One region of the Herbaspirillum sp. C7C8 genome, then DNA from elsewhere that is predicted to be linked to it. Evidence: predicted binding sites of a transcription regulator. Region 1 holds the regulator's gene; the other holds the start of a gene.
What was found. Region 1 encodes HrcA, which represses chaperone genes, less so after heat shock. Its sites were predicted from a motif close to TTAGCACTCNNNNNNNNNGAGTGCTAA; they were not measured.
Positions count from the first base shown of each region.

Region 2: a site for HrcA is predicted at 7,032-7,058, ahead of rpoH (RNA polymerase sigma factor RpoH). Genes of this name have one in related genera too.

Region 1 covers NZ_JABXGG010000015.1:113,351-128,596, forward strand. Annotated here, with positions in the region: gene HWE01_RS17465 (MotA/TolQ/ExbB proton channel family protein) at 1-622, opposite strand, end outside; gene dapB (4-hydroxy-tetrahydrodipicolinate reductase) at 780-1,586, opposite strand; gene HWE01_RS17475 (outer membrane protein assembly factor BamE) at 1,623-2,171, opposite strand; gene fur (ferric iron uptake transcriptional regulator) at 2,384-2,809, shown strand; gene hrcA (heat-inducible transcriptional repressor HrcA) at 2,928-3,956, opposite strand; gene HWE01_RS17490 (HAD family hydrolase) at 4,027-4,755, opposite strand; gene HWE01_RS17495 (NAD kinase) at 4,792-5,709, shown strand; gene recN (DNA repair protein RecN) at 5,789-7,435, shown strand; gene hemH (ferrochelatase) at 7,483-8,592, shown strand; gene grpE (nucleotide exchange factor GrpE) at 9,181-9,756, shown strand; gene dnaK (molecular chaperone DnaK) at 9,912-11,855, shown strand; gene dnaJ (molecular chaperone DnaJ) at 12,113-13,243, shown strand; gene panB (3-methyl-2-oxobutanoate hydroxymethyltransferase) at 13,330-14,157, opposite strand; gene HWE01_RS17530 (hypothetical protein) at 14,873-15,246, shown strand, end outside.
Region 2 covers NZ_JABXGG010000003.1:63,821-79,066, forward strand. Annotated here, with positions in the region: gene HWE01_RS04815 (M16 family metallopeptidase) at 1-477, opposite strand, end outside; gene HWE01_RS04820 (nucleotide-binding protein) at 516-1,163, opposite strand; gene HWE01_RS04825 (M16 family metallopeptidase) at 1,295-2,674, opposite strand; gene ftsY (signal recognition particle-docking protein FtsY) at 2,844-4,001, shown strand; gene HWE01_RS04835 (cell division ATP-binding protein FtsE) at 4,006-4,698, shown strand; gene ftsX (permease-like cell division protein FtsX) at 4,695-5,618, shown strand; gene HWE01_RS04845 (hypothetical protein) at 5,644-6,588, opposite strand; gene rpoH (RNA polymerase sigma factor RpoH) at 7,217-8,116, shown strand; gene HWE01_RS04855 (SCO family protein) at 8,250-8,840, opposite strand; gene cyoE (heme o synthase) at 8,845-9,738, opposite strand; gene HWE01_RS04865 (COX15/CtaA family protein) at 9,735-10,871, opposite strand; gene HWE01_RS04870 (SCO family protein) at 10,916-11,548, opposite strand; gene HWE01_RS04875 (SURF1 family protein) at 11,535-12,251, opposite strand; gene HWE01_RS04880 (twin transmembrane helix small protein) at 12,361-12,561, shown strand; gene HWE01_RS04885 (cytochrome c oxidase subunit 3) at 12,643-13,503, opposite strand; gene HWE01_RS04890 (DUF2970 domain-containing protein) at 13,633-13,863, opposite strand; gene HWE01_RS04895 (cytochrome c oxidase assembly protein) at 13,883-14,455, opposite strand; gene HWE01_RS04900 (cytochrome oxidase small assembly protein) at 14,452-14,562, opposite strand; gene ctaD (cytochrome c oxidase subunit I) at 14,612-15,246, opposite strand, start outside.

The sequences.
Region 1 (15,246 bases):
CGGCCAGCACCACGCGATTGATGCGGGTGAAGGCGTTGTAGGCCAGCACGGCGGGGATGGCCACCAACAGGCCCAGCGCGGTCATGATCAGCGCCTCGCCCACGGGGCCGGCCACCTTGTCGATCTGCACCGTGCCGCTGGCCGAGACCGCCACCAGCGCATGATAGATACCCCAGACGGTGCCAAACAGACCGACGAAGGGGGCCGTGGAGCCGACCGAGGCCAGCAGGGTGAGGCCGCGTTCCAGGCGCGCCGAGACCCGGTTGATTTCGCGACGCAGGGTGCGCGTGATCAGTTCACCCGGATCGGTGGCGGCGTTGAGCGATGGCGTACCTTGCTGGCGGGTGCCGATGTCGGCGGCTTCGGCGGCGCGTTCGGCCATGGGGGTGTAGATCAGTTCGCTGTCCACGCGCTGCATGGCGGCGGTGGCATCGGCCAGGGTCGGTGCCTGCCAGAACTGTTCCAGCGCATTGCTGCCACGGCGGATGCGCCAGGCGGCCCAGGCCTTGGAGAGGATGTAGAACCAGCTGGCGATCGACATGAGCAACAGCAGATAGGCCACCGAGTGGGAAACGGCATCGCCTTGCGCCCAGTAGTGGGCAAATCCAATGTTCTGTTCCATGGTAGGTGCTTTCGGGAAAGACGCCGCGCTTGCGGCAGGGAGTCAATGACGGTGAAGTCCGGGGCAGTCGCTTGGAGCGGCCGGCCCCAAAAAAATTCGCTGCCGGACCTGGTGGGGCGCGGCAGCGTCGGGCATTTCCTGTTGTGGCGGGCCAGGCTTACTTGAAGCCCAGCACATCCTGCATGTCATACAGGCCGGTCTCTTTGTCGGCCAGGAAGCGCGCGGCGCGCAGGCTGCCCATGGCGTACGAGACGCGGCTGGACGACTTGTGCGAAATCTCGATGCGCTCGCCGATGCCGGCAAACAGCACCGTGTGATCGCCAATGATGTCGCCGCCGCGCACGGTGGCAAAGCCGATGGAGGACGGATCGCGTTCACCGGTGACGCCTTCGCGGGCGTAGACGGCGACGTCATCGAGCTTCTTGCCCAGCGCATCGGCGATGACTTCGCCCATCTTCAGCGCCGTGCCGGAAGGTGCATCGACCTTGTGGCGGTGATGGGCTTCGATGATCTCGATGTCGTAGCCGTGCGAGAAATTCTTGGCCGCCAGTTCCAGCAACTTCATGGTGACGTTGACGCCCACGCTCATGTTGGGGGCGGCCATGATGGCGGTGCGCTTGGCGAATTCGGCGATGGCCGCTTTGCCTTCGGCTTCGAAGCCGGTGGTGCCGATGACTACCTTCACGCCATGGGCGGCGCAGTATTCGAGGTGCTTGAGGGTGCCTTCCGGACGGGTGAAGTCGATCAGTACGTCAGCCCCGGCCAGGCCGCGTGCCAGGTCCGATTCAATGATCACGCCCGTGGTTTTGCCCAGGAACAGGCCGGCATCGGTGCCGATGGCCGCTGAGGTGGGCGTATCGAGGGCGCCGGAGAGCTTGAGATCCTCGGCGTTGAGGATGGCTTCGATCAGCATGCGGCCCATGCGCCCGGAGGCGCCGGTCACCGCGATATTCAATGCAGTCATGTGAAACTCGGAAGAAGGAAGTGCAGGAGACAGGGCTTACTTGTTGGTGGCCGAGGAAGGCGCCACCGGCGAGGCCGGCTTGATCTCGCTCTCATCCTTGGGTTTGTCAGTGAAGCTGGCCTTGGAACCGACCTTGGCATCGGTGATCAGGGTCAGGTATTCACTTTCGGTGGGCAGGTTCTGGCCGCCTTCGACGTGATCCAGCAGGTCATCCTTGAAGAACACCGAGACGCGGCTGGTCATGATCTCGCCATTGCCCTTGGCCAGGCGGAAGTCGTAATCCCAGCGGTTGCTGTGGAACATGTCGGTCAGCAGCGGCGTACCCAGCACGAAGCGCACCTGGTCGCGGGTCAGGCCCGGGCGCAGTTGCGCCACCATTTCCTTGGAGACGAAGTTGCCCTGCTGGATGTCGATGCGATAGGGCTTGAGGAAGCCGAACAGGCTGTTGCTCTTGCCGGTCACCTTCACGCCCGAGGTATCGGTGGGCGCCGCCTGTTCCGGCGCCTTGGTCGAGGAACAGCCGGCCAGCGTGACGGCCAGTGCGGCCAGCAGGCCGAGGGCAGCGGTGTGATGACGGGACTTCATTCGGGAAAGCATGCGCATAAAGATTTCAACCGGGTTGAGCCATGAGCCTAAAGCACTATATGATAAGCTAGAACTTACTTCTTAAATAGGCATGAGTGCGTTCCGGGTGTAAAAGGGCGTTCCCCACCGCCCCGCCGGAACGGTCCGCCAGGTCTTCCCAGTGGACCGCCGCGCCTGTTCGAGACCAGTAAACCCCGGGAACCCACTCTACCATGCCGAACAATCCATCCGAACTGAAGGCCAGCGGCCTGAAGGCGACCCTGCCGCGCCTGAAGATCCTTGAGATCTTCCAGAACACTTCGGTGCGCCACCTCAGCGCCGAAGACGTCTACAAACAATTGCTCTCCGACAACCTGGACGTGGGTCTGGCCACCGTGTACCGTGTGCTGACCCAGTTCGAGCAGGCCGGCCTGCTCCAGCGCAATCACTTCGAAACCGGCAAGGCCGTCTTCGAACTCAACGAAGGCTCGCACCACGATCACCTGGTCTGCCTGGATTGCGGCAAGGTCGAGGAATTCTTCGACGCCGAGATCGAAAAGCGCCAGATCAAGATTGCCCAGGAGCATGGTTTCGAGATCGCCGACCACGCCCTGGCCCTCTACGGCCATTGCAAAAACTGCAAGAAAGTGAAGAAATAAGCCCGCCATCGCTTCCTGGCTCGATTTGAGCAAGGCAGCGTGAAGCAAAATGCAAAAAGCCACGTGTGGTCGCACGTGGCTTTTTTGCGTTCTGGCGGGATGGTTGTGCTGGCCGGGCTCAGTGCTGGCTCAGCGCGCTGGAGAGCAGCTTGGCGGTGATGTCGACGATGGGGATGACGCGCTCGTAGGCCATGCGGGTCGGGCCGATCACGCCGAGCGTACCGACGATGCGGCCGTTGACCTCGTAGGGCGCGGTGACGATGCTCATGTCGTCCATCGGCACCAGCTGGGATTCGCCGCCGATGAAGATCTGTACGCCGGTGGCCTTGCTGGAGACATCCAGCAGCTGCAACAGCCCGGTCTTCTGTTCGAACATGTCGAAGAGGCGGCGCAGCGAATTCATGTTGGAGGACAGGTCGGTCACCGACAGCAGGTTGCGCTCGCCGGAGATGACCACGCTGTTGTCGGCCTCTTCGCTCATGGCGTCGCTGCCGGCTTCGACGGCGGCCTGCATGAGCGTGGTCATGTCGTCGCGCAGCTGGCGCAGCTCGCCCTGCAGATGCACACGCACCTGGTCGAAGCTTTGGCCGGCGTAATGCTGGTTGATGTAGTTGGCGGCCTGGGTCAGTTGGCTGGGGGTGTAATCGACCTCGGTCAAGAGCATGCGGTTCTGCACATCGCCACCCTGGTCGACGATGACCAGCAGGATGCGCTTTTCCGACAGCCGCAGAAATTCGATCTGCTGGAACGCCGATTCGCGCTTGGGAGTCATTACCACACCGGCGAACTGCGACAGCGAGGACAGCACCTGGGCTGCATTGGTGATGATCTTCTGGGACGAGCCGCTGTGCTGCAGGCGCGACTGCAGGCGGCCTTCGAGGGCGCTTTCGTCGATGGCCTCGACGGTGAGCAGGGTATCGACGAACATGCGATAGCCGCGCGGCGTGGGCACACGACCTGCCGAGGTGTGCGGGCTGGCGACGAAGCCCATCTCTTCGAGATCGGCCATGATGTTGCGGATGGTCGCCGGGGACAGTTCCAGACCGGACAGTTTCGACAGCGCGCGCGAGCCCACCGGCTGGCCGTCGGCGATGTACCGTTCGACCAGGGCCTTCAAAAGTGTGCGGGCGCGGTTATCGAGTTGCATGGGGCATATTCTAGCGGCATATCCGCCAAATGTGACGGCGGCTCCGTCCTGGGGGACATTGTACGAAGAATCAGGCCTGCGTTTGCAGCCAGTCATGCAGCTCATGCAGGTCGCGGCAGATGGCGTCCGGCGTGATGCCTGCCGGCAGCGTGCGCTCAAAACGGTTCATCCACACCGCCCGCAGGCCGGCCTGCTGTGCGCCCTGTACGTCCAGCAGCGGGTCGTCGCCCACGTAGACAGTGGCCGCCGGGGCAACCTGCAACGCTTCGCAGGCGGCATGGAAGATGGCCGGGTCGGGCTTGGCGCGGCCGAAGCGGTGCGCGGCAATCGAGACGCCGAAGTGACCGGCCAGGCCAATGCGATCCAGGTCGGCAAAGCCGTTGGAGACCGAGCCCAGCGTCAGCCGTCCCTTCATGCGCAGCAGCGCCGGTTCCACGTCATCGAACAGCGCCACCGTGCTGCGCGCCTCGGAGAACACGGCCATGGCCGGGTCGACCAGCGCCAGGTCCACGTCATGCTCGCGGAAGACATCGGACAGCGCCGTATGGCGCAGCTTCCAGAGGTCGATGCGATACATGGGATCGGTCTTCATCAAGGCCATGCGGCGTTCGCGCAGGCTGGCAATCGTATGGGCCGCCACCACGGCGGGCGCATGCTCGCGCAGCCAGTCGTAGAGCAGGCCTTCGGCGCGCACCAGCACCGGTTCGATGGCCCACAGGGTATCGTCGAGATCGAACAGCACCGCCTCGATGGAGGAGGGCGCAGGCGAGGAGGGCAGGGAGGAAGCGCTTGGTTTCATTACAATGTCATCTCAAATTATGGTCTAATCCGCAGCATGTGGCCCATCAAATTACCCGTTCAGGCAGCCGTACCCAAAACCGTCGCCATCGTCGGCAAGTTCCAGGCCGTCGGCATCGCGCAGATCTTGTCGGACATCGCCGTGTTCCTGGAGTCGCATGGACACACCGTGGTCTTCGAGTCCGAGACCGCCGAGAACATCGCCCTGCAAGGCTATGACAGCCTGACGCCCGAGCAGATCGGACAGCAGGCCGACGTGGCCATCGTGGTCGGCGGCGACGGCACCATGCTCGGCATTGCGCGCCAATTGGCTCCGTACAACGTACCGCTGATCGGCATCAACCAGGGGCGGCTGGGCTTCATCACCGATATTGCCCAGGACCGCATGATACCGGCTCTGGCCGACATGCTGGAAGGCAAGGTCGAAGCCGAGTCGCGTTCGCTGCTGGAAGCAAGGGTCTACCGCGAGGGTAGCGAGATCTTCCGCGCGCTGGCTCTGAACGACGTGGTGGTGGCGCGTGGCTCCACCTCCGGCATGGTCGAGCTGCGGGTGGAGGTCGATGGCCGCTTCATGTACAACCAGCGTTCCGATGGTCTCATCGTGGCCACGCCCACGGGTTCCACGGCCTATGCGCTGTCGGCCGGCGGACCGATTCTGCATCCCAGTCTGCATGGCATCGTGATGGTGCCGATTTCACCGCATTCGCTGTCCAACCGTCCCATCACCCTGTCGGATTCCTGCGAGATCGTCATCCAGGTGGTGGCCGGACGCGAGGTCAGCGCCAACTTCGACATGCAGTCGCTCACCAGCGTGCTGCATGGCGACCGCATCGTGATCCGCCGCTCGGCGCACAAGATCACCTTCCTGCATCCCGAGGGCTGGAGCTATTTCGACACCCTGCGCGAGAAGCTGCACTGGAATGAATACCCGTCGATAGAAGGCCGTTTACAATAAGCGCGCCATTGTCCCGGCCGGCGTGTGCCGGTCTGCATGGCACCCCTGGCCTGTTCGTCCAACCCGCTGCGAGACCACCATGCTGCGTACCTTAACGATTCGCGACTTCGTGATTGTCGATGCCATCGAGCTCGAATTCGCGCGCGGATTTTCCGTCTTCACCGGCGAAACCGGCGCCGGCAAATCCATCCTCATCGATGCCCTGGCGCTGGCCATGGGCGGACGGGGCGACCCCAGCGTGGTGCGCGAGGGGGCGGCCAAGGCAGACGTGAGCGCCGACTTCACCGCCACGCCGGAAGTCATGGCCTGGCTGGACGAACACGAATTCACCGGCGAGCACGACGGCGTGCTGCTGCGCCGGGTAATCGACAATGCCGGCCGCAGCAAGGCCTACATCAATGGCAGCGCCGCCACCGCCGCGCAATTGCGCGAAGTCGGCGAGATGCTGGTGGACATCCACGGCCAGCATGCGCACCAGTCGCTGATGAAGGCCGATGCCCAGCGCCAGTTGCTGGACAGCCAGGCCGGCCTGCTGGAACCTGCGCGCGAAGTGGCCACCGCCTACAAGACCTGGCGCGCCCTGGCGCGTCAGCGTGAACAGTTCGAACAGGATGCGCGCAATGTCCTGCTGGAGCGTGAACGCCTGGAGTGGCAGGTGGCCGAGCTGCACAAGCTGGCCGTCAAGCCCGGCGAATGGGCCGACATCAGCACCGAGCACAGCCGTCTCTCGCATGCCGCTGCGCTCATCGGCGGCGCGCAGGAAGCACTGGGGGTGATCTCGGAATCGGAGTCCCCCATCCTATCGCAGCTGTCCTCGATCACGCAGAAGCTGAGCAAGCTGGTCGATGTCGATACCGCCCTGAAGCCCGTGCTCGATGCCTTGGAACCGGCGCAGATCCAGTTGCAGGAAGCGGTCTATGCCCTCAATGATTACCTGGGCCGGGTCGAACTTGATCCGGCACGGTTGCAGGCAGTGGAAGAGCGCCTCGAAGCCATCCATTCGACCGCCCGCAAATTCCACGTCCAGCCCGATGAATTGCCCGAGGAGCATCGCAAGCTCTCCGAACAATTGAAGCAACTGGCCGACGCCAGCGATCTCGACGCCCTGCGTGCGCAGGAAGACAAGCTCAAGGACGCTTACCTGGCCCTGGCGCAGAAGCTCTCCGGGGCGCGCGCCAAGGCCGCTGCCGCGCTGGGCGAGGCGGTCACGGCGGCGATGCAGGATCTGTCGATGGCCGGCGGACGTTTCGAGATCGCGCTCAATGCCGTGGAGCCGGCCGCCTACGGACTGGAGCAGGTCGAATTCCTGGTGGCCGGTCACGCCGGCGTGGCACCGCGCGCACTGGCCAAGGTGGCCTCGGGCGGTGAGCTGGCGCGTATCTCGCTGGCCATCTCGGTCATCGCCTCGGCCGCCACTACGGTGCCGACCCTGATTTTCGATGAAGTCGACAGCGGCATCGGCGGCGCCGTGGCCGAAGTGGTCGGACGGCTCTTGAAGCGCCTGGGCCAGGAACGCCAGGTGTTGTGCGTGACCCACTTGCCGCAGGTGGCCAGCCAGGCCAACCAGCACTACCAGGTCAAGAAGCGCAGCGAAGGGGGCAAGACCCTCTCCGACATCGACGGGCTGGATGCCAAGGCGCGCGTGGAAGAAATCGCCCGCATGCTGGGCGGACTGGAAATCACCGCGACCACGCGCAAGCATGCGCGCGAGTTGCTGGCTTCCTGATCGCGGCTTCCCTCACAAGAACATCAAGAACACCAAGCTCAACGACTATGGCCTTTCGCAAAGAACCTCCCTACACCCATGGCAGCCCGGCCTCCACCGCCGTGGTGCTGGTCAACCTCGGTACACCCGACGCGCCCAACGCTGGCGCGCTGCGGCGCTATCTCAAGCAGTTCCTGTCGGATCCACGTGTGGTGGAAATCCCGCGGGCGGTGTGGTGGTTCATTCTCAACGGCATCATCCTGCCGTTCCGTTCGTCCAAGTCGGCCGAGAAATACGCCAGCATCTGGACCGAGGAAGGCTCTCCGTTGCGCGTGCATACCCAGGCCCAGGCTACGGCACTGGGCGCGCAGCTGGCTGCGCGCGGACATCATCAGCTGCAGGTGGTGTATGCGATGCGCTATGGCACGCCCTCCCTGCCGCAGGTGCTGGACCAGTTGAAGGAGCAGGGCTGTACGCGCATTCTGGTGCTGCCGGCCTATCCACAATATTCGGGCACGACCACGGCATCCATCTTCGATGCGGTCTTCGATCACTATCGTCAGGTGCGCAACATTCCCGAGCTGCGCCTGATCCGTAATTATCACGACCAGGATGCGTATATCCAGGCGCTGCGCCAGTCAGTGCTGGACCACTGGGACCTGCACGGGCGGCCGGACAAGCTGCTCATGAGCTTCCATGGCGTGCCCAAGCGCACGCTGATGCTGGGTGATCCCTATCATTGCGAGTGCTACAAGACCGCACGCCTGCTGGCGCAATCGCTGGGTCTGGCCGAGGATCAGTATCAGGTCACCTTCCAGTCGCGTTTCGGCAAGGCAGAATGGCTGCAGCCCTACACCGCCCCGACCGCTCAGGAACTGGGCCGCCAGGGCGTGCGTCGCATCGACGTGATGTGCCCCGGTTTCACCAGCGATTGCCTGGAAACCCTGGAAGAAATCGCCATGGAGGTCAAGGAAGACTTCCTTCACGCCGGTGGCAAGGAATTTCACTTCATCCCTTGTCTGAATGAATCTCCGGCCTGGATCAAGGGCATGGTGGAACTGGTCGAGCAGCATCTGGCCGGCTGGCCGACCATGAGCAACGCCGCCGCCCGCGAGGAGCTGGCGCACCAGCAGCGCATTGCCGCCGAGCGCGCCAGGGCGCTCGGCGCGGATCGCTGATTTTTCACGAAGCTTCATATCGGCCTGCGCGCAACGGCGGCCTGACCACGTCAGCCTGCTAGAATAGCGGGCTGAACGCCTTTTGTTACCTGTCCGGCAATGAGCCTGCCGGGTAGCGGCGGGCCAAATTGTTCATACAAGAAAAAAACCGGGCTGGCGCAGTCGCTCAGAGCGTGTATTCACCCACCAGATGGGTATAGCTGATCCAGGCGGTAGCCAGCAGGCTGTACAGGGCGACGAGAATGGTGGCCGCAATCAGTGGCAGTTTCATGATGACACCTTGTTGGCGCGACAAGAGAGGGGAAGTGGTAAAGCCGTCGAACGAGTTGGCCCCAGCGGGCGAGAACTCGAATTCAGTTTAGGTCGGGCTCGAATTAACTTGAAGTCAGAGTCCGTAATTTCTGTAAGCGCGCGTAACATTTTTCTTCTTGAAATCGCAGAAATAGGCAAAAAGTCGCCGGAAAGTGCCAAAAAGCCCTTGAAAAAGCAGGGAGATACCTTACTTGTGCCGCATCCCATCGTGGACGGCGCCCTGCATCGGACCGCCGCACGCACGTAACTCATTGATTTGTTGGAGGTAATTCAGGAATGCAAGACATGGAAAAACAGGAGTCCCCATCCGTCCAGCAAGACAACCCGGCTGTTGAGGCCGCCGCGGCCCCTGCTGCCGAGCAGGCCGCTCCCGCTCCCGCTGCCGCTGCCGAGCCCACGCTGGAAGACAAGCTGGCCGCCGCCGAAGCGAAGGCTGCCGAACTGCAGGACGCCTTCCTGCGTGCCCGTGCCGAAGGCGAGAACATCCGCCGCCGTGCTCAGGAAGACATCGCCAAGGCCCACAAGTTCGCCATCGAAGGCTTCGCCGAATCCCTGCTGGCGGTCAAGGACAGCCTGGAAATGGCCCTGAAGATCGAAAACGCCTCGCTGGAATCGCTCAAGGAAGGCGTGGACATGACCCTCAAGCAACTGACTTCGGCCTTCGAGAAGAACAAGCTGCAGGAAGTGAGCCCCCAGGCCGGCGACAAGCTGGACCCGATGAAGCACCAGGCCGTCTCGGCCGTGCCGGCCGAGCAGGAAGCCAATACCGTGGTGGCCGTGCTGCAAAAGGGCTATATGATTTCCGACCGTCTGCTGCGTCCGGCGCTGGTGACGGTGGCCCAGGGAAAGTAAGCGGACCGGCGCCGCAAGAGGGCAAGCGCAAAAGGCATCATTTTTGCTTGTCCCGGTGGTTTCGGCGCTTGAAAGTCCGGCTTTCCTCCACATATTCAAACCATTCAAAACACCTGTAGCCCGACATCCAGGGCTGAAAGAACGAAGGAAAAATCATGGGAAAAATCATTGGTATTGACCTGGGCACCACCAACTCTTGCGTTTCCGTCATGGAAGGCAACCAGCCCAAGGTGATCGAGAACTCCGAAGGCGCGCGTACCACGCCTTCCATCATTGCGTATCAGGAAGACGGCGAAATCCTGGTCGGCGCTCCCGCCAAGCGCCAGGCCGTCACCAACCCGAAGAACACCATCTACGCCGCCAAGCGCCTGATCGGCCGCAAGTTCACCGAGAAGGAAGTGCAGAAGGACATCAACCTGATGCCCTACCAGATCGTGGCCGCCGACAATGGCGACGCCTGGATCGGCGTGCGTGACAAGAAGCTGGCACCCCCGCAGATCTCTGCTGAAGTGCTGCGCAAGATGAAGAAGACCGCCGAAGACTACCTGGGCGAAGAAGTCACCGAAGCCGTCATCACGGTCCCGGCCTACTTCAACGACGCCCAGCGCCAGGCCACCAAGGATGCCGGCCGCATCGCCGGTCTGGACGTCAAGCGCATCATCAACGAGCCGACCGCAGCCGCGCTGGCTTTCGGCCTGGACAAGGCTGAAAAGGGGGACCGCAAGATCGCCGTGTATGACCTGGGCGGCGGTACCTTCGACGTGTCCATCATCGAAATCGCCGACGTCGATGGCGAAAAGCAATTCGAAGTGCTCTCCACCAACGGTGACACCTTCCTGGGTGGCGAAGACTTCGACCAGCGTCTGATCGACTACATCATCGAGGAATTCAAGAAGATCAACGGCCTGGACCTGTCCAAGGACGCCATCGCCCTGCAGCGCATCAAGGCCTCGGCCGAACGCGCCAAGATCGAGCTGTCGTCTTCGCAACAGACCGAGATCAACGAGCCCTACATCGCCATGGCCAATGGCGCACCGGTCCACCTGAACCTGAAGATCACCCGCGCCAAGCTGGAGTCCCTGGTTGAGGAACTGATCGCCAAGACCATCGAACCTTGCCGCACCGCCATCAAGGATGCCGGCGTGAAGGTCTCCGACATCGACGACGTGATCCTGGTCGGCGGCATGACCCGCATGCCCAAGGTCATCGAGAAGGTGAAGGAATTCTTCGGCAAGGATCCGCGCCGTGACGTCAACCCCGACGAAGCCGTGGCCGTGGGCGCCGCGATCCAGGGTTCGGTCCTCTCGGGCGACCGCAAGGACGTGCTGCTGCTGGACGTGACCCCGCTGTCGCTGGGTATCGAAACCATGGGCGGCGTCATGACCAAGATGATCAAGAAGAACACCACCATCCCCACCAAGTTCAGCCAGGTGTTCTCCACTGCCGACGACAACCAGCCGGCCGTGACCATCAAGGTCTACCAGGGCGAGCGCGAAATGGCCGTGGGCAACAAGGCCCTGGGTGAATTCAACCTGGAAGGCATCCCGCCGGCACCGCGCGGCACCCCGCAGATCGAAGTGACCTTCGACATCGACGCCAACGGCATCCTGCACGTGGGCGCCAAGGACAAGGCCACCGGCAAGGAAAACAAGATCACCATCAAGGCCAACTCCGGCCTGAATGAAGAAGAGATCGAAAAGATGGTGCGCGACGCCGAAGCCAATGCCGAGGAAGACAAGCGCCTGAAGGAACTGGCCGAAACCCGCAACCAGGGCGATGCGCTGGTGCACTCGACCAAGAAGGCACTGGGCGAATACGGCGACAAGCTCGAAGGTGGCGAGAAGGAAGTCATCGAGTCCGCCATCAAGGCACTGGAAGAAGCCTTGAAGGGTGACGACAAGGCCACCATCGATGCCAAGACCGAAGCCCTGTCGACTGCGGCCCAGAAGCTGGGCGAGAAGATGTACGCCGACCAGCAGGCTCAAGCCGCCGCTGCCGGTGGTGCTGCGGGCGCCGCAGGTGCACAGGCCGGCGCTGCCGGTGGTGCCGCACCCAAGGACGACAACGTGGTCGACGCCGACTTCAAGGAAGTGAAGTAATCCGGGACTGACGCCTCGTTTCCCCTGAGGTCAGCGCTCGCGCCCGGGTGCGGTTTACCGCAGCCCGGGCGGATTTTTGAGAAGCATCCACCCGGCCGGGTTGTTTTTTCGGCCAGGCCGGTACGCCGAGTCCGCAGTCAAAAGCTGAACTCGGCTTTTTCACATTGTTGGTTTCCGGTCGTGCGTGCGCGGCCGCAGATGCAGATGCAGGCCATCGCAGCAGCGACGGAACACAATAACAAGGTGGGTTATACAACATGGCAAAACGCGATTTTTACGAAGTGCTCGGCCTGGCGAAGAACGCCAGCGACGACGAAATCAAGAAGGCTTATCGCAAGCTGGCGATGAAGTACCATCCTGACCGCAACCCGGACAGCAAGGGTGCGGAAGACAAGTTCAAGGAGGTCAAGGAAGCCTACGAGATGCTGTCGGACCCGCAGAAGCGCGAGGCCTATGACCGCTACGGCCATGCCGGCGTCGATCCCAACATGGGGGCAGGCGGCGGTGCCGGTGCGGGTGGCTTTGCCGATGCCTTCGGCGACATCTTCGGTGACATCTTTGGCGGCGGCGGCGGTGGCCGCGGTCGCAGTTCCGGCCCACAGGTCTATCGCGGCGCGGACCTGCGCTACAACCTGGAAATCACCCTGGAGCAAGCTGCCCACGGTTTCGACACCACCATCCGCGTGCCCTCCTGGGACCAGTGCGATACCTGCCACGGCAGTGGCGCCAAGCCCGGCACTTCGCCGGTCACTTGCACCACCTGCGGCGGTCATGGCCAGGTGCGCATGCAGCAAGGTTTCTTCAGCATCCAGCAGACCTGCCCGAAGTGCCACGGCAGCGGCAAGATCATTCCGGAACCCTGCACCACCTGCGCTGGCGCCGGCCGCATCAAGCGCAACAAGACGCTGGAGGTCAAGATCCCTGAAGGTATCGACGATGGCATGCGCATCCGTTCCTCGGGCAATGGCGAGCCGGGTGTCAACGGCGGTCCTCCGGGCGACCTGTATGTGGAAATCCACATCAAGCCGCATGACGTGTTCCAGCGCGATGGCGACGACCTGCATTGCGAGATGCCGATTTCCTTCGCCAAGGCGGCACTGGGTGGCGAGATCGAAGCCCCGACCTTGAACGGCAAGGCCTCCTTCTCCATTCCCGAAGGCACCCAGAGCGGCAAGACATTCCGCCTGCGCGGCAAGGGCATCAAGGGTGTGCGCTCCGGTTATGCGGGCGACCTGTTCTGCCACGTCGTGGTGGAAACCCCGGTCAAGCTGACCGAACGCCAGAAGGAACTGCTGCGCGAGTTCGAGCAGCTCACCACTGAAGGCGGCGCCAAGCACAGCCCGCAGACCAAGACCTGGAAGGACAAGGTCAAGGAATTCTTCGAGTAAGTTGTGACATCAGCATCAGCAGCAAAGCAAAAGGCCAGCGTGATTTTCGCTGGCCTTTTTCTTGTCCATCGCTTGAGCTCAGGTACTCAGAAACAATGCTCCTGCGCCGGGAAGCTGCCATCCTTGACCGCCGCCACATAGCGGCGCACCGCCTCCTCGATGCCACTGGCTCCTTCCATGAAGTTGCGTACGAAGCGGCTCTTGTGGCCGGGGAAAACGCCCAGCATGTCGTGCATCACCAGTACCTGGCCCGAGCAGTCGGGGCCGGCGCCAATGCCGATGGTAGGAATGCTGAGCCGGTCGGTCACTTCCTTGCCCAGCGTGGCCGGTACCGCTTCGATCACCACCAGAGAAGCGCCCGCCTGCTGCACCGCCAGCGCATCGGCATGCAGTTGGGTGGCGCCATCGCTGGTCTTGCCCTGCACCTTGAAGCCCCCCAGCTGGTGCACCGACTGCGGCGTCAGGCCGATGTGGGCGCACACCGGAATACCGCGCTCGGTGAGGAACTTGACGGTATCGGCCAGCCACACGCCGCCTTCGAGCTTGATCATCTGCGCGCCCGCCTGCATCAGCAGCGCGGCGTTGCGGAAGGCCTCCTCGCGGGTCGGGTAGGTGCCGAAGGGCAGGTCGGCGATGATCAGCATGGTACGGCTGCCGCGCGCCACCGCCGCCGTGTGGTAGGCCACGTCCTGAATGGTCACCGGCAGGGTCGAATCGTGACCCTGGCAGACCATGCCCAGGGAGTCGCCGATCAACACCGTTTCCAGCCCGGCGCGCTCCATGAGCGTGGCGAAGCTGGCGTCATAACAGGTCAGCATGCTGATCTTGTCGCCCTTGGCGCGCATCGCCTGCAGGGTGTGGGTGGTCACCGGCTTGGCGCGCGTAGCGCCCGATTCCTGAAGATAGCCTGCCATGAAGAATTCAACCTCCGTGATTGAGAAAGGCGCGCTTGCCGTGCATTTCCTGGATGTGCTGCATCCTTGTGAAGCGGATCCAGATGCTCGGTGTTGATGGTCGGCACCGACGCCTCTTCGTAGTGATAGAAAAAATGACTGTAGCATTCCGACAGCGGTTGCAGGCAATCCTGGGACAGGGTTTCCTCCATGCGGATGCCGCGCGCTCCACAGTGCGGCCAGACGGGCGGTCAGTGAGCGCTTGCCAGTTGCGACCGGGCAGTCGATGGCGATGCGGCGGCCGCTTTCCAGTGCCATGCCTTCCTTCGCCCGGCACGTCGGGTGCGGCATTGTAGTTGATTTCACTGCGGCCGGCGCTCATGCCTGCTTTGGCTTTTGTTGATTCGATGCAATATCCTGTCCATCCTCAGGTGGTGCAGACAACTCAAGCGGAATTCGGCCTTTATTCCACGCAAGGCCAGACCCGCTCAGCCAGCACAATAGGCTATGGGTCGGTGCGCGCAGGCTGGAACCTGTCGCGAGGTGCATTGGCGCCGGGTTGTCCTCGGGGCGGAGGCGCTCAATCGCCTTTGTCTCCTTCCATGCCTGGCCTGGGCAGGGGGGCCTGTCAAAAGAAGCGCCAGTTCCTGCCGTAAACACCGTCAGGGGCAGGGTACGTGCACCGTGGCCGTACGGTTTGCCCCGAGCTGACAACAACCAACAGGAAAACGTGGCTGTGAAATCGCTTCGCAATATCTTGCCGGTGCTGTGCCTGGTGAATCTGCTGCTGTTGATGATGCTGGCCCAGCACTGGTGGCTGGGGGCGCTGGTGGGCCTGCTGATCGGCGGTGCCTTCTACCTGACTTGCCTGCCCGCCCCGGCGGCGGTGCCGGTGGCGTCCCCGCAGCCGCCGCTGGCGCAGGCCGCCGCAGCAGCGACCTTGCCGCCGGTGCCGTCCGCACCTGTGGATGGACAGGCCTCGCTGGCCGCACTGCTGCGCGAAGTACTGCCGGTGTGGCAGGGCAATGTGCAACTGGCGCGGGCACAGACGCAATCGGCCATCGACGGTTTGACCGCCCGCTTCGTCGGCATCCACGAGCGCCTTGGCGG
Region 2 (15,246 bases), on a different contig from region 1:
GAGGTTGGCGATGGCCAGTGCGCGGTCACGCTCAAGACCGGCCTGCGGGAAGGCAGGATGGGCCAGCATGCGGCCCAGCAGGCCCAGTGCGGCATCACGTTCGGCGGACGAGGACAGGGTGCGCAGGCTCACCCCCGCGCGGTCCTGCCCGGCGCCGCCCTGCTGCTGGGCGGCAACATCGGCAAAGCCGTCCAGGATCTGCGCTTCGCTCAGGGCAGGCGCGCCGTCGGCGGCCTCCACGCCGCGTGTCAGGCTGGCCACGGTCAGCTCGGCCAGGCCGGCCTTGTCGGCGGGATCGCGGCGCTGGCCGGCATCGAACTGCACGCTCACATCCAGCATGGGGATGGCATGGTTGGCCACGAACAGCACGCGCGCGCCGTCAGGCTGGGTCCAGGACTGGATGGCCAGGGCGGCCGAGGCGGGCGCGCTGGCCAACAGGGCTAGCGGGAGCAAGAGGAGAGAGAAGGTTTTTTTCATGGAAGAGGACAATCGAAAGCGAGGCTGCATGCGTGCTGTCATGCGGTCTGGTCAGGGGCCGGCTGGCCGGCGATCCAATCGAGGATGGGTCGCCACTGGTCGAGATCGCGCTGCACGCGAGAGGGTGCGATATCCCACAGGGTCAGGCCGTGGGCGGCCAGTTGTACATAGTTCTGGGTGTCACGCAGATGGCCCAGCACCGGCAGCTTCAGCCCCTCGATGAAGCGTTGCAGCTGCTCGGCCGAACGGGTACGGGCATCGACGCGCATGCCGACGATGCCGACCTCGATCTCGCCCTCGCGCACCGCCTTTTCAGCGGCGAGGCGGCGCAGGAAATCCTGCGTGGCCAGGATGTCGAAGATCGAGGGCTGCAACGGTACCAGGATCTTGTCGGCCAGCTTGAGGGTATCGTTCAGACGCCAGCCATGCAGCCCGGCGGGCGTGTCCAGCACCACGTGGGTGCTGCCCTTGGGGGGCTTGGCAACGTAGTCCTCGTTGATGTCCCAGGTACTGATGGGGCGTGCCTGTTCCGGACGGATCGACAGCCAGGCACGCGAGGATTGCTGGCGGTCGATGTCGCCCAGCATGACGGCATGGCCAAGACTGGCGAAATAACCGGCCAGGTTGGTGGCCAGGGTGGTCTTGCCTACGCCTCCCTTGGGATTGGCGACGACGATGACGGGCATGGTTTTCTCCGTAAAGAACAGAAGCCGATCGATCAGGAAGAACTCAGCGACTTGGGTACACCATTAAGCTGGCGTTAATGCCATTCAATACAGCATTCAGCCCGACTTAATGGTGCAAAAAACGTCAATCCTCAATGCAGCAGGCCCGGCGGCGGCGCGGCGGGCTTCTTGCCGTCCAGCGGCAGGGGCACCAGCGTGGCGACGGTGAGCGTATCGTCCTTGAAGTATTTTTGCGCGACCGCCTGCACCTGGGCCGCGGTCACGCTTTTCAAGCGGTCGATGATGCGGTCGATGTTCTTCTGGCCCAGGCCGGTGGTTTCCATCATGCCGATCTCCATGGCCTGGCCGAAGACGGAATCGCGCTTGTAGACCTGGGAGGCGATCAGTTGCGTCTTCACGCGCTGCAGTTCCTGTTCGGACACGCCTTCACTGGCGATGCGCTGGACCTCGGCGCGCAGCAGGCCCTCGAGCTGTTCGGTGGTCACGCCATTGGCCGGACTGCCTTCCAGCGTGAACAGCACCGGACCGCGCGCCACGCCGCTGTAGCTGGCGCCCACTGCGGTGGCCTGACTGGCGGTGCGCACCAGGTTGGCCGTCAGGCGGGCATTGTCATAGCCATCCAGCACGGCGGAGAGCACATCGAGGGCGTAGGCGTCCTGGTCGGCTTCCACATGGCGCAAGGCCGGCACCTTCCAGGCCATCACCACATACGGATTCTCGGCCGGGGCCTTGACGGTGACGCGACGCAGGCCCAGTTGCTCGGGCTCGTTCTGCGGCTTGCCGCGGGGCAAGGGGTGAGAAGGAATCTTGCCGAAATATTTTTTGGCCAGGACCAGCACACGCTGGGCATCGACATCACCGGCCACGACCAGCGTGGCATTGTTGGGGGCATACCACTGGCGGTACCAGCTGGCGATATCCTGCACGCTCATGTGCTGCAGGTCGTCCATCCAGCCGATGACCGGATGGTGATAGGGATGGGCGGTCCAGGCGGCGGCGTTCAGGGCTTCGTTGAGCAGGCCCATGGGCTGGTCATCGGTGCGCCAGCGGCGCTCTTCCATGATGACGCGGATTTCCTTGGCGAATTCATTGGCGTCGAACTGCAGGTTGGCCATGCGGTCGGCTTCCAGAGCCATCACCTTTTCCAGGTGGCTCTTTTCGATCTGCTGGAAGTAAGCGGTGAAGTCATTGGCGGTGAAGGCGTTTTCCTGCCCGCCCAGTTCGGCCACCAGGCGGCTGAATTCGCCGACCTTGTGGTGCTTCGTGCCCTTGAACATCATGTGTTCCAGCGCGTGCGATACACCCGTGGTGCCATTGAGTTCATCGATGCTGCCAACCTTGTACCAGACCATCTGCACCGCCGTGGGCGCGCGCCGGTCTTCCTTGACGACCACCTTCATGCCATTGGCCAGCACGAACTCTTGCGCCGGCGCGGCCCGCACCTGCGTCGCCGTGGTGGCGAGCAGGCTCAACAGGGCGGTGGCCAGGAGGGCTCGGATCTTCAATTTCATGGGCTGTGCTCTGATAAAATGCTGGATTCATTGACCCTGGCGGCCATGCGCGGGGCTTGTGGAAGGGCAATTGTAACCTGTCCACTGCGGTTGTCAGGGCAGCCACGCGTCTGCCGTCCCGCCCTGCCCCGCCCCGGCCGCAGCTACCATCCAGCCTATCCGCCATCCGATGTTCAGTTTCTTCAAGAGAAAACCCAAACCGGAAGCGCAACCCGCGCTGCCGCCCCAGGCCCAGGCCGAGCCCGCACCCGCGCCGCAACCGGTCGTGCCCCCTCCCGTCACGGCTGCCCCTGTCATCCCCCCTGTCGTTACGGCCCCTGTCGTGGCGCCCGAACCCGCGCCGCAAGCGCTGGCCGCGCCAGAGCCTGTTGTGCAAGAGCAGGCCGAAGAAGTCGAGATCGTGGCCGCTCCGGAGCCTGCCCCTGAGGCCAAGCGCTCCTGGCTGTCGCGCCTCAAGGCGGGGCTGTCCAAGACATCGAGCAATCTGACCACGCTGTTCGTGGGTGCGCGCATTGATGAAGATTTGTACGAAGAGCTGGAATCGGCCCTGCTGATGTCGGACGCCGGGGTCGAGGCCACCCGCTGGCTGCTGGACGAACTGAAGAAAAAGGTCAAAAACGAGCGCCTGACCGAAGCCGCCCAGGTGCGTACCGCCTTGCGCGCCCTGCTCATCGACCTGCTGCAACCCCTGCAGCGGCCGCTGGTGCTGGGTCGCGAGAAGCCGCTGGTGATGATGATTGCCGGTGTCAACGGCGCCGGCAAGACCACCACCATCGGCAAGCTGGCGCTGCACCTGCAGGCGCATGGTCAGTCGGTATTGCTGGCCGCCGGCGACACCTTCCGCGCCGCCGCCCGCGAGCAGCTGGCGGTCTGGGGCGAGCGCAACAACGTCCAGGTGATCGCCCAGGAATCCGGCGATCCGGCCGCCGTGGCCTATGACTCGGTGCACTCGGCACAAGCGCGCGGCACCCATGTGGTGATGGTCGACACCGCTGGTCGCCTGCCCACGCAACTGCACCTGATGGATGAACTCAAGAAGATCAAACGGGTCATTGCCAAGGCGATGAACTCGGCGCCGCACGAAGTGCTGCTGGTCATCGACGGCAATACCGGCCAGAACGCCCTGGCCCAGGTCAAGGCCTTCGATGATGCGCTGGGGCTGACCGGCCTGGTGGTGACCAAGCTGGATGGCACGGCCAAGGGCGGCATCCTGGCCGCCATCGCCAAGACCCGGCCGGTGCCGCTGTATTTCATCGGCGTGGGCGAGCAGATCGAAGATCTGCAGGCCTTCAACGCCACCGAATTCGTCGATGCCCTCCTGAGTTGAACCGATGATTGAATTTACCCGGGTTTCCAAGCAATACGCGCGCGAGGTCTATGCCCTGCGCGACATTACGTTGTCGGTGAAGAAGGGCGAATTGATCTTCCTGGCCGGCCCTTCCGGCGCCGGCAAATCCACCCTGCTGAAGATGATCGCGGCCATCGAGCGGCCCACCTCGGGCAAGCTCACCGTCAGCGGGACCGACATCGTGGGGCTCAAGCCTTCCGGGCTGCCCTATCTGCGACGCAACCTGGGCCTGATCTTCCAGCAACAGAAACTGTTGCTGGACCGCAATCTGCTGGCCAACGTGATGCTGCCGCTGATCGTGACCGGCTCTTCCCGCCCGGACGCCGAAAAGCGCGCCCGCGCCGCGCTGGACAAGGTCGATCTGCTGGACAAGGCGCGCTGCGAACCGCTGGAGCTCTCCGGGGGCGAGCAGCAGCGGGTGGCCATTGCGCGCGCCATCGTCAACCGGCCGCAGATCATCCTGGCCGACGAACCCACCGCCAACCTGGATCGCGCCAATGCCAACAAGGTGCTGGCGGCCTTGAAATCCTTCCACGGGGTGGGCGTGACCTGCCTGATTTCAACCCACGACGAGACTTTTCTCACCGGTGCCGACCGCATCGTCTATCTGGACCGTGGCCGCATCGTCGATGGCTGGCACAACGGCGTCGCCAATCCCGTGGAGGTATCGCCATGAACTGGCTCGGACAGCATTTCGCCGCCATCGCCGATGCGCTGCGCCACCTGCTGCGCTCGCCCGGCAATTTCCTGCTCAACGTGCTGGTGGTCTCGATTGCGCTGGCGCTGCCCTTTGCGGGCCTGTCGGCCCTGGAAAATGTGCGGCCGATCTCGGACCAGATGTCGGTGGAGCCGGAGATCAGCCTCTTCATGAAGCCCGACGCCAGCCGCGAGGCTGCCCTGGCGGTGGGCAAGACCATCAGTCAGGTGTTGAAGGACGGCAACACCAACGGCAAGGTCGAATTCATCCCGCGCGAGAAGGCGTTCGATGCCTTGAAGAGCAAGACCGGGCTGGCCGACGTGCTCAACACGCTGGGCAGCAATCCGCTGCCGGACGGCTATGTGGTGCGCCTGCCGGGCTTCGAGAACGCCATGAATGCCACCCGCGTGGATGACATTGCCCAGCAGCTGAAGAAGCAACCGGGCGTGGATACCGTGCAGATCGATTCCGAATGGGTCAAGCGGCTGGCGGCGCTGCTGCGCATCCTGCGGCTGGTACTGCTGTTCCTGGGGATGACGCTGGGTGCGGTGGTGGTGGCGGTGGTGTTCAACACCATCCGTCTGCAGGTGATGACGCAGCGCGACGAGATCGAGGTCTCGCGCTTGTTCGGGGCGACCAATTCCTTCATCTATCGTCCGTTCTACTACACCGGCGCCCTGCTGGGTCTGTGTGCGGGTCTGGTGGCGCTGGGGCTGGTGGTGGCGGCGCAGCAGCCGCTCAATGCAGCCATTCTGGACTTTGCCCACCTGTATGCCTCGGAATTCCAGCTGGCCCTGCCCAGCCCCATGGCCATCGGCCTGCTGCTGGCCGCCAGCGGCTTGCTGGGCTTGTTCGGGGCGATGCTGTCGGTACGCAGGCAGTTGGCCAGGAAGGCTTGAGGTGCAAGGGCTCTCGTTGCACTGATCAGAAGAAATAACGCGTGATGTCACGTCGGACGCGAGACAGGGTACGCTTGCCCTTGGTCATGCGATGCTTGCCATGGCCGGGCGGTGTTGCACTGTCCAGCACTAGCCGATAGGTGCCGGCACCGCCGGCGCAACGACGATAGATCGCCAGTGCCTGCCGGTCGAGCAAGGTCTGCAATGACCACCAGTGCTCGCTCTTGCGCAAGTGCAGAGAGATCACCGGGTCGATCCAGCCGGCAAACCAGAACAGGTTATCGACGAGTAGACGCAGGCTGTTGACGGTTTGCCTGGGCCGACGCGGGATAAGACCCAGGACGCCAAAACGGTCGAATTCAGGAATCTTCCAGATGGCGTCGTGGTGCCCGATGCGGTTGCGTACGTCGCGTATCCGCTTGAGCAGAGCGACCACCCGCTTCCTGAACGCAGCACTGTCATAGGGGAAAGCCTGCGTATCTGGCGCATGCGGAAAGACTGCCGCCAGGATCGCCGCCTGCAACCCTGCTGGCTGCGCGTGATGCGCGAGCGCGCCGATGAGCACCTCCCAGAATCCAAAGGGCAATGTCGCCACCACGTCATCCGGGGTGACGACATGGGCAGATGGTTTCCTGCCTTTGACTTTGTCGATCGCACAGACCACATCATCACGGGATCTCGAACTCAGTTTGTGCACCGGCGGCAGCATCGGAGGAGCGGCGGGATTGACGGCGTGCGCCGGATTCGGTCTGGGCATCATCCAGCCAAAGGAATCGCGCGCGCCGTAATGACGCGACAACGCACCGTGCACGGCATTGCGCAGCGATACCTCGACATCGGCCAGCAGCGGCAACATGCCAGCGGCAACCGCCTGGGTCCAGGCATAACATCCGAGCGTATCGCCGTGCGAAGTCGTGAGGAAGAAGCGCTGGAGAGTGGACAAGCGAGCTGCAGTGAGGTGTTTCAGCATGCCGTGAGCCGGTTGAAAGTGAAGTGCGTCGGGTGCTATACTCGCCGCCATAGAGACAGGGGTTTTCCAGGCAATTGGTCGTGCCCCTGTAAATTGAGGACAAAGCCCGCTGTTGCGGGCTTTGGACTTTCTGGCGAGAAATTCTATCGGGCCAGCCCATCGCCAACAATAAACTTGCCCTCCCCGCGTCTTCTAAACAGCAGCAAGCTCGTCAGATGACGAGCTGCCATCGGGCCAATGCCCGTCCCTGTCGTCCTGGCAGGTCTGCCGCGTCCGTTTGTCTTCGTCTTGCGCGCTGCAAAAAAGTGTTACAAGTTTCTGGCCTCCTTTTGACCCCGATCGCAACTTTTGTCGCCCAAAGGCGACTAATATAAAGGGAATGGAATGCAATGATTGGCTGAAAAGCAATAGGATTGCACTATTGACCCTTCACCATCATGCTATTAGCACTCCGGGGTGACGAGTGCTAGAATACCTTATCGAATTGCTCCAGTTTTCGTGGAGCACTGCATCAAACAGTACCGGCCCGTGTGGCCGCACCAGGGAAGTCGGGAACATCGCCCCTGGTCACCGAAGCCTCTGCTTCCTACCGTTTCAACCGTTTCCGCAAAGGAACCAAGGAGAATCCATGAAATCTGCGTCTGCACAAACTGCACTCATGCCTGCCGAGTCCAATGCACTCGCGCTGGGTTTTTCCGGCAGCCTGGGCAACATCGACGCGTACATCTCGGCAGTGAACCGCCTGCCCATGCTGACCCACGAGGAAGAGGTCAAGCTGGCGCGTGACCTGCGTGAAAAGAACGACCTGGGCGCGGCCCAGAAAATGGTGTTGTCACACCTGCGTCTGGTGGTGTCGATCGCCCGTGGCTATCTGGGCTACGGTCTGCCACATGCCGACCTGATCCAGGAAGGCAACATCGGCCTGATGAAGGCCGTCAAGCGCTTCGACCCGGCCCAGAACGTGCGTCTGGTGTCCTATGCCATGCACTGGATCAAGGCCGAGATCCACGAGTACATCCTGAAGAACTGGCGTCTGGTGAAGGTCGCCACCACCAAGGCCCAGCGCAAGCTGTTCTTCAACCTGCGCAGCCACAAGGAAGGTCTGGACGCAATGACCCCGGCCCAGGTGGAGGCCCTGGCCAAGACCCTGGACGTCAAGCGCGAGGAAGTCATCGAGATGGAAACCCGTCTGTCCGGTCGCGATATCGCCCTGGAGTCGCCCACCGATGACGACGATGACAAGTTCGCGCCCATCGCCTACCTGTCCTCCGACAATTCGGAACCGACCCGCGTGATCGAGGCCAAGCAGTACGACCGCCTGCAGTCCGAAGGCCTGGAAGCCGCCCTGTCCAAGCTGGATGACCGCTCGCGCCGTATCGTCGAAGCCCGCTGGCTGGCCAATGACGATGGCTCGGGTGCGACCCTGCATGAGCTGGCCGACGAGTTCGGCGTCTCGGCCGAACGTATCCGCCAGATCGAGGCAGTGGCGCTGAAGAAGATGAAGACCGCGCTGCAGGCTTACTCCTGATCGATTCTTCGATTCTTCAGACCGGTTCAGCAGCACCAACAAGAAAGGCGCCCTCGGGCGCCTTTCTTTTCATTCAAACGATTTATATCGTTTATCTCTTTTTTATCTCTTTTTTATCCCTTTTCCCGCAGCATCACGAGAGCAGCAGCTTGATGTCATGCGCCAGCGTCTGCGGACCCTGGCCGTGCTTGACGAACAGCCGGATATGGCCCTGCGGATCGAAGACGTAGCTGCCGGCGGTGTGGTCCATGGTATAGCTGCCCGGCTGCTTGCCCGGCACCTTCTGGTAGAACACCTTGAATTCCTTGGCCACCTTCTCGGTCTGTTGCAGGTCACCACGCAGTCCGAGGAAGCGCTTGTCGAAGGCAGGCACGTATTGCGCCAGTACTTCCTGGGTATCGCGCTCGGGGTCAACGGTGACGAACAGGACCTGCACGCGGTCCGCATCCGGACCCAGTTCCTTCATCACGTTGGACATCTCTACCATGGTGGTCGGACAGACGTCCGGACATTGGGTATAGCCGAAGAACATCACCACCACCTTGCCCTTGAAATCGGCCAGGGTGCGCGGCTTGCCGGTGTGGTCGGTGAGCGCGAAATCGCGCGCATAGTCCAGCCCGGTGACATCGGTATTGTTGAACTTCAGTTCAGGTTTGGAGGGACCGCAAGCCGCCAGCAGCGTCGCGCAAGCGGCCAGCAGCAGCGCCGAGAAGAATCTTTTCATGAGGTCAGAAACTACGGAACAGGAAGTAATGGTCCACCAGCAACACCGCAAACAGGATGGACAGATAGATGATGGAATAGGCAAAGGCCTTGCGCGCGATCAGATCGGTGTAGTGACGGTAGATCTGCCACGAATACCAGAAGAAGATCGCCCCCAGCACAATGGCCGAGCCCAGGTAGATCAGCCCGCTCATGCCGATGGCAAAGGGCAGCATGCTCACCGCCAGCAGTGCGATGGTGTACATGAGGATATGCAGCTTGGTCACCTCCATGCCATGCGTGATGGGCAGCATCGGCAGGCCGGACTTGGCGTAGTCGTCGCGGCGGTACATGGCCAGCGCCCAGAAATGCGGCGGGGTCCAGATGAAGATGATCATCACCAGCACCCAGGCCTGCATCGGCACGTCATTGGCCATGGCCGCCCAGCCCAGCGCGGGCGGCATGGCACCGGCCAGGCCGCCGATGACGATGTTCTGCGAGGTCGCCGGTTTCAAGATGATGGTGTAGATGATGGCGTAGCCGACGAAGGTGGCGAAGGTCAGCCACATGGTCAGCGGATTGACCAGGTTGTACAGCACCCACATGCCCAGGCCGCCCAGCACGCCTGAGAACACCAGGGTCTGGCCCACCGTGATCTCGCCGCGCGCCATCGGACGGCGGGCGGTGCGCGCCATGCGCGAATCGATCTCGCGCTCGACCAGGCAGTTGATGGCGAAGGCCGCACCGGCCAGGAGCCAGATGCCCAAGGTGCCGAAGACGACCTTGCGCCAGTCCGGCAGATCGGGCGTGGAGAGGAACATGCCGATCACGGCACAGAACACCGCCAGCTGCGTCACGCGCGGCTTGGTCAGTGCCCAGTACTGGGCGATGCGGTTGGGTTGGGCGGTCAATGTGGTCATGGCGTGACGGGCCGGGCGGATGCTGGTGGAGCAGCGGCGGCCAGGCCGGAGGGTGCGTAACGGACCTTGTAGTTTAACATGACCATCAGGATGACCAGCAGCGCCGCGCCGCCGTTATGCAGCACGGCAATGGCCAGCGGCCAGTTCAGATAGATGGTCGCCAGTCCAGTACAGAGCTGCAAACCCAGCACCGTCAGCATCCAGCGGCCGGTCTTGCGCAAGCCCTCCTCGCGCAGCGCCCGGTGTGCCAGCCATACAACATACAAGATGACGACAAAGGCAAAACTGCGATGCACCCAATGGATGGCGGTCAGCGCTTCGACCGGCAGGTAATCGCCGGAGGCCGTCATGCCAAGGTGGCGCCAGAGCGTGAAGCCATGTTCGAAGTCCATGTCCGGCACCAGCTTGCCATTGCACAGCGGGAAGTCGGAGCAGGCCAGCGCCGCGTAATTGGTGCTGACCCAGCCGCCCAGCGCGATCTGCAAGCCCAGCAGCGCGGCCCCCACGGTGGCCGGCACGATCAGTGCGCGTCCGCCCGCCGAGACCGCTGCATGCGGCTCCTGCCGCGCTGCCAGCCAGGTCAGCATGGCCAGCAGAGTCAGTCCGAGCAGCAGATGCGTGGTGACGATGATCGGCTGCAGCTTCATGGTCACGGTCCAGGCACCGAAGGCCCCCTGCAGGCAGACGAAGCCCAGCAGCGCCGTCGGGAACCACGGACGGAACTGCAGTTCGGTCTTGCCCGAGCGCATCCAGCGCCGCCACGCCACCACCATCAGCACGATGATGAGGAAACCCACGGCCATGGCGAAATAGCGATGGATCATCTCGATCCAGGCCTTGGCCCAGGTCACCGGACCAAAGGGCATGGCCTCTTCTGCGGCATTGATGTGTTCATGCGCCAGGAGCGGATTGGCGTGGCTGTAGCAGCCCGGCCAGTCAGGGCAGCCCAGGCCCGAATCGGTCAGGCGCGTGAAGGCGCCGAACATGATCAGGTCGAAGGTAAAGAACAGCGTCACCCACACCAGCTTGCGGTATTTGTTGACCACACCCTGGGCGCGCCACACCAGCGCCAGCGGAATCAGGGCCACCACGAGCCCGGTCAGGCCCAGTTGTATCAGCGTCGTTGCATTCATCTTGAGTCAAACTTGCGTCACCACACACTCGCCTCCACGCGGCATCAGCCGATGGAGGAAGCGCGCAGCAACTTGGAAATGTCCTTCTTCATCTTGCCGGGGTCGGGGTCCTTGGGGAAGCGCATCATCAGGTTGCCCAGCGGGTCAATCAGATAGATGTGGTCGCGCGCCGAGGTCCCGGCATCGACCGGCAACCAGGACTGCAATTTGCCAGCGTCAACCCGAAGGATATCGGTTCCGTCGAATTCGCGCAGGAGCAGGGTCGCAATCGGTACGCGGTCGGTGACCAGCCACACCCGTTCGATGCGGTCCATTTCCTTGCCTTGCATGAGCCGCAGCTGGCGCATGGTCAGCAGTTTGTTCTGGCAGGGCTCGCCGCAGTCGCCGCCATCGACCTGCAGCATCACCCACTTGCCCTTGTAATCCTGCAGCCGGGCCGGGCCGCCATCGATGGCGCTGCTGCCGAGATCGGGGATGGGATACTGGCGTGGATCGATCAGCGCGCCATAGTTGTTGCGGCTCTGCGGCTTGATCACGTAATAGGTCAGATAGGAAGCGATCAGCGGTGCGGCGCACACGGCCAGCACCGCCAGCATCTTCCAGCGGCCGCTGCGGCGACGACGCGCCTCGTCCTGGGCGGTGGCTTGAGGCGATTGCGAAATATCAGGCTTTGTCATGACGACCACGTTTGAATCCTGTCACGATGAAAAAAAGAAGGGCCATCCCCGCCAGCGCATACCACTGCACGGCATAGCCACGATGACGATCGATGCCCAGCGAAGGGGCCGGCCAGTCGCGTACCAGGGTGTCGCCTGCCGCCCCGCCCTGCTCGATCACCAGCGGTGCCAGCGGCAGGCCGCTGGCCTTGGACAGGGCCGGCAGATCCAGATTTTGCAGGATGGCTTGAGGACGCGGTGCATCGGCTGTTCCCAGTTGCAGGACATGCCCGGCATCCCGGCGCAGGATGCCGTCCACCTCGGTCACGCCCGACGGAGGCGGCACCTGCGGCACACGGGTGCGCTCGGCCGCATCACGCGGCGCCCAGCCACGCACCACGACCACGGCTTGCGCACTGTGCTCGGGCTGGAACAGCGTGAGCACATGGAAGCCCACGGCGCCGTTGTAGGGGCGGTTCTCCAGGTAGAGCGTCCACTGCGGGAGGAAGCGGCCGCGCAGGCGGATGTGGCGGAACTCCGCATCGCCTGCATCGGCAGGCAGCGCCACCAGGGGCGCCTGGCTGCCACGCGCCTGCATGCGCTGCTGCAGCGCCAGTTTTTCTTCGGCACGATGGGTCTGCCACTGGCCCAGTGCAAACCCGGCGGCAGCCACGATCAGCGTGGCGCAAAACGGAATGAGGCGAAAAACGAATCGGGTCGGCATCGATGAAGTTTGGCCTTACAATGAAGCGCACACGGGACAAGAAAAATCACATACACACCAGCGTCGCAGCATACCGCATGCACGCCTTCGGAGACAGGATTGCATCCTCATGAAAATCGTCGTCGCCATCGCCTTCATCCTGATCCTGGCCAGCCTGGCCTCGGCACTGATCTTTCTCATGCGCGACAAGGGCCGCAGCAACCGCACCGTCCAGGCGCTCACCTTGCGGGTCGGCTTCTCGGTGGCGCTGTTCCTCTTCATCCTGCTGAGCTACAAGCTGGGCTGGATACAGCCGACCGGCATCCGCTGAGCTCCTCCCCACGCATCGTACGCATCGCATAAAAAAGCCGCACCGAGGTGCGGCTTTGTCATTGCAGAAGGCGTGCCCGCCTTACAACCAGTACACCACCACATACAGCCCCAGCCACACCACGTCCACGAAGTGCCAGTACCAGGCCGCACCTTCGAAGGCGAAGTGATGGGTGGGCGTGAAGTGCCCGCGCAGCACACGATAGAGCACCACCGACAGCATGATCGCACCCATGGTCACGTGGAAACCGTGGAAGCCGGTCAGCATGAAGAAGGTCGATCCATAGATGCCCGAGCTGAGCTTGAGATTCAGCTCGCTGTAGGCGTGGATGTATTCATAGGCCTGGAAGCCCATGAACACCGCGCCCAGCAGGATGGTCAGGAACAGCCACACCGCCGTCCGGGTACGATGTCCGGCGCGCATGGCGTGGTGCGAGATGGTCAGCGCCACACCCGAGCTCAGCAGCAGCAGGGTGTTGATGGTCGGGATGGGGAACGGCCCCATGGTGGTGAAATTCTCCACCGTACCGGCCGGGCCGACATTGCCCCACTGGCCGGTGAAGTCGGGCCAGATCATCTTGTGGTCGAGATCGGCCAGCCACGGCATGGTGATGCTGCGCGCATAGAACAGGGCACCGAAGAAGGCGGCGAAGAACATCACCTCCGAGAAGATGAACCAGCTCATGCTCCAGCGATAGGACAGGTCGATGCGCTCGCTGTAGAGCCCGGACTCGGACTCGCCGATGGCATCGCCAAACCAGTAGTACAGCACCACCAGCACCATCAGGATGCCGAGGATGTTGACGTACGGTGCCCATGCCAGACCATTGACCCAACCCGAGGCCCCGATCATGGTGATGAGCATGGAAATGCCGGCCATCATCGGCCAGCGCGACGGGCCTGGAACGAAGTAATGGGGCGCCTTGGCTTGTTGAGAACTCATGTTCTTCTCCCGGTACGAAATCCGATTGTTCTGGCCTGGGGCAAGAGCAGCAAACACGAGCATTAAGCTGCATTAAATACTCTTGCGATCCAGGGTTCACTTTTCCTTAATGCTCTTTTTCGGTCACGCTCACCCACCTGCGGCGCCGCGCACCACCAGCTTGACGATGCTCACCAGCACGGCGACGAAGATCGCCGCACCGAGAATGCCGGCGATGATGACGTGGACCGGATTCAGGCGTGCCGCATCCGACTCGTAATCCTTGCGCTTGCGCACGCCGAAGAAGGACCAGAACACCGCCTTCATCGTCGCGCCGAACGACGCCTTGCGCTGCGCAGCCTGTTTCAGCTCATCGTTCACACCAGCTCCTCCGGGCCTCTCAACCCGCCGTCTTGTTCTTGCCGTTGATCTCGAAGAAGGTATAGGACAGCGTGATCGTGGTCACCTCCTTGGGCAGCTTGGGATCGATGTAGAACACCACCGGCATCTGCTTGGCCTGATTCGGCCCCAGCGTCTGCTGCGTAAAGCAGAAGCACTCCACCTTCTTGAAGAAAGCCGCCGACTGCAGCGGCGCATAGCTGGGGATGGCCTGGGCATCCACATTGCGCGGCTGGGTGTTGACCACTTCATAGGTGACCTGGGTCATCTCGCCCGGATGCACCTGCAGGCTGGACACGGTCGGACGAAAACGCCACGGACCCTGGGCATTGCCGTCGAACTCCACGGTGATGGTGCGCGACTTGTCGATCTGCGTGTTGGCCGGCGCTTCCACGTTTGCATCCTTGGGCGTGAGGAAGTTCACGCCCGTGACCTCGCAAATCTTGCGATAGACCGGAATGAGCGCGTAGCCGAAGCCGAACATCAGCACCGCCACCACCAGGAGCTTCTTGAGCATCACGCGGTTCAGGCCGGGTGCTGCTCCCTCCTCCGCCGGATCGTCGTCTCTGCTCATCGGGCGAACCAGATGCGGTTGACGAAGATGCCGACGAAGAAGGCCAGCGCCACCAGCCCCAGCAGCAGGGCGGTGCGCAGGTTGTTGGGTTTCTTGCGTTCGGTCATGAGGCTTGCCTTTGCATTAGCTGCGATGACTTGTGTTATCCACTGGCGCTCACTTCACCACCGGCGGTTCCTCGAAGGTGTGGAAGGGCGCCGGGCTGGGCACGGTCCATTCCAGTCCTTCCGCGCCTTCCCAGGGCTTGGCCTCGGCCTTCTTGCCCCCCTTGATCGAGGGGATCACCACGAAGAACAGGAAGTACACCTGCGACAGCCCGAAACCGAAGGCACCGATGGAGGCGATCATGTTGAAGTCGGTGAACTGCGCCGGATAATCCGCATAACGACGCGGCATGCCCGCCAGCCCCAGGAAGTGCATGGGGAAGAAGGTGATGTTGAAGGTGATCAGCGAGGCCCAGAAATGGAACTTGCCGCGCCATTCGTTGTACATGAAGCCGGTCCACTTGGGGCCCCAGTAGTAGTAACCGGCGAAGAGCGCGAACAGCGAACCGGCCACCAGCACGTAGTGGAAGTGCGCCACCACGTAGTAGGTATCCTGCATCTGGATGTCGATGGGGGTGACCGCCAGGATCAGCCCGGTGAAGCCACCCATGGTGAAGACGAAGATGAAGCCCACCGAGAACAGCATCGGCGTCTCGAAGGTCATGGAGCCGCGCCACATGGTGGCGATCCAGTTGAAGATCTTCACGCCGGTGGGCACGGCGATCAACATGGTGGCGTACATGAAGA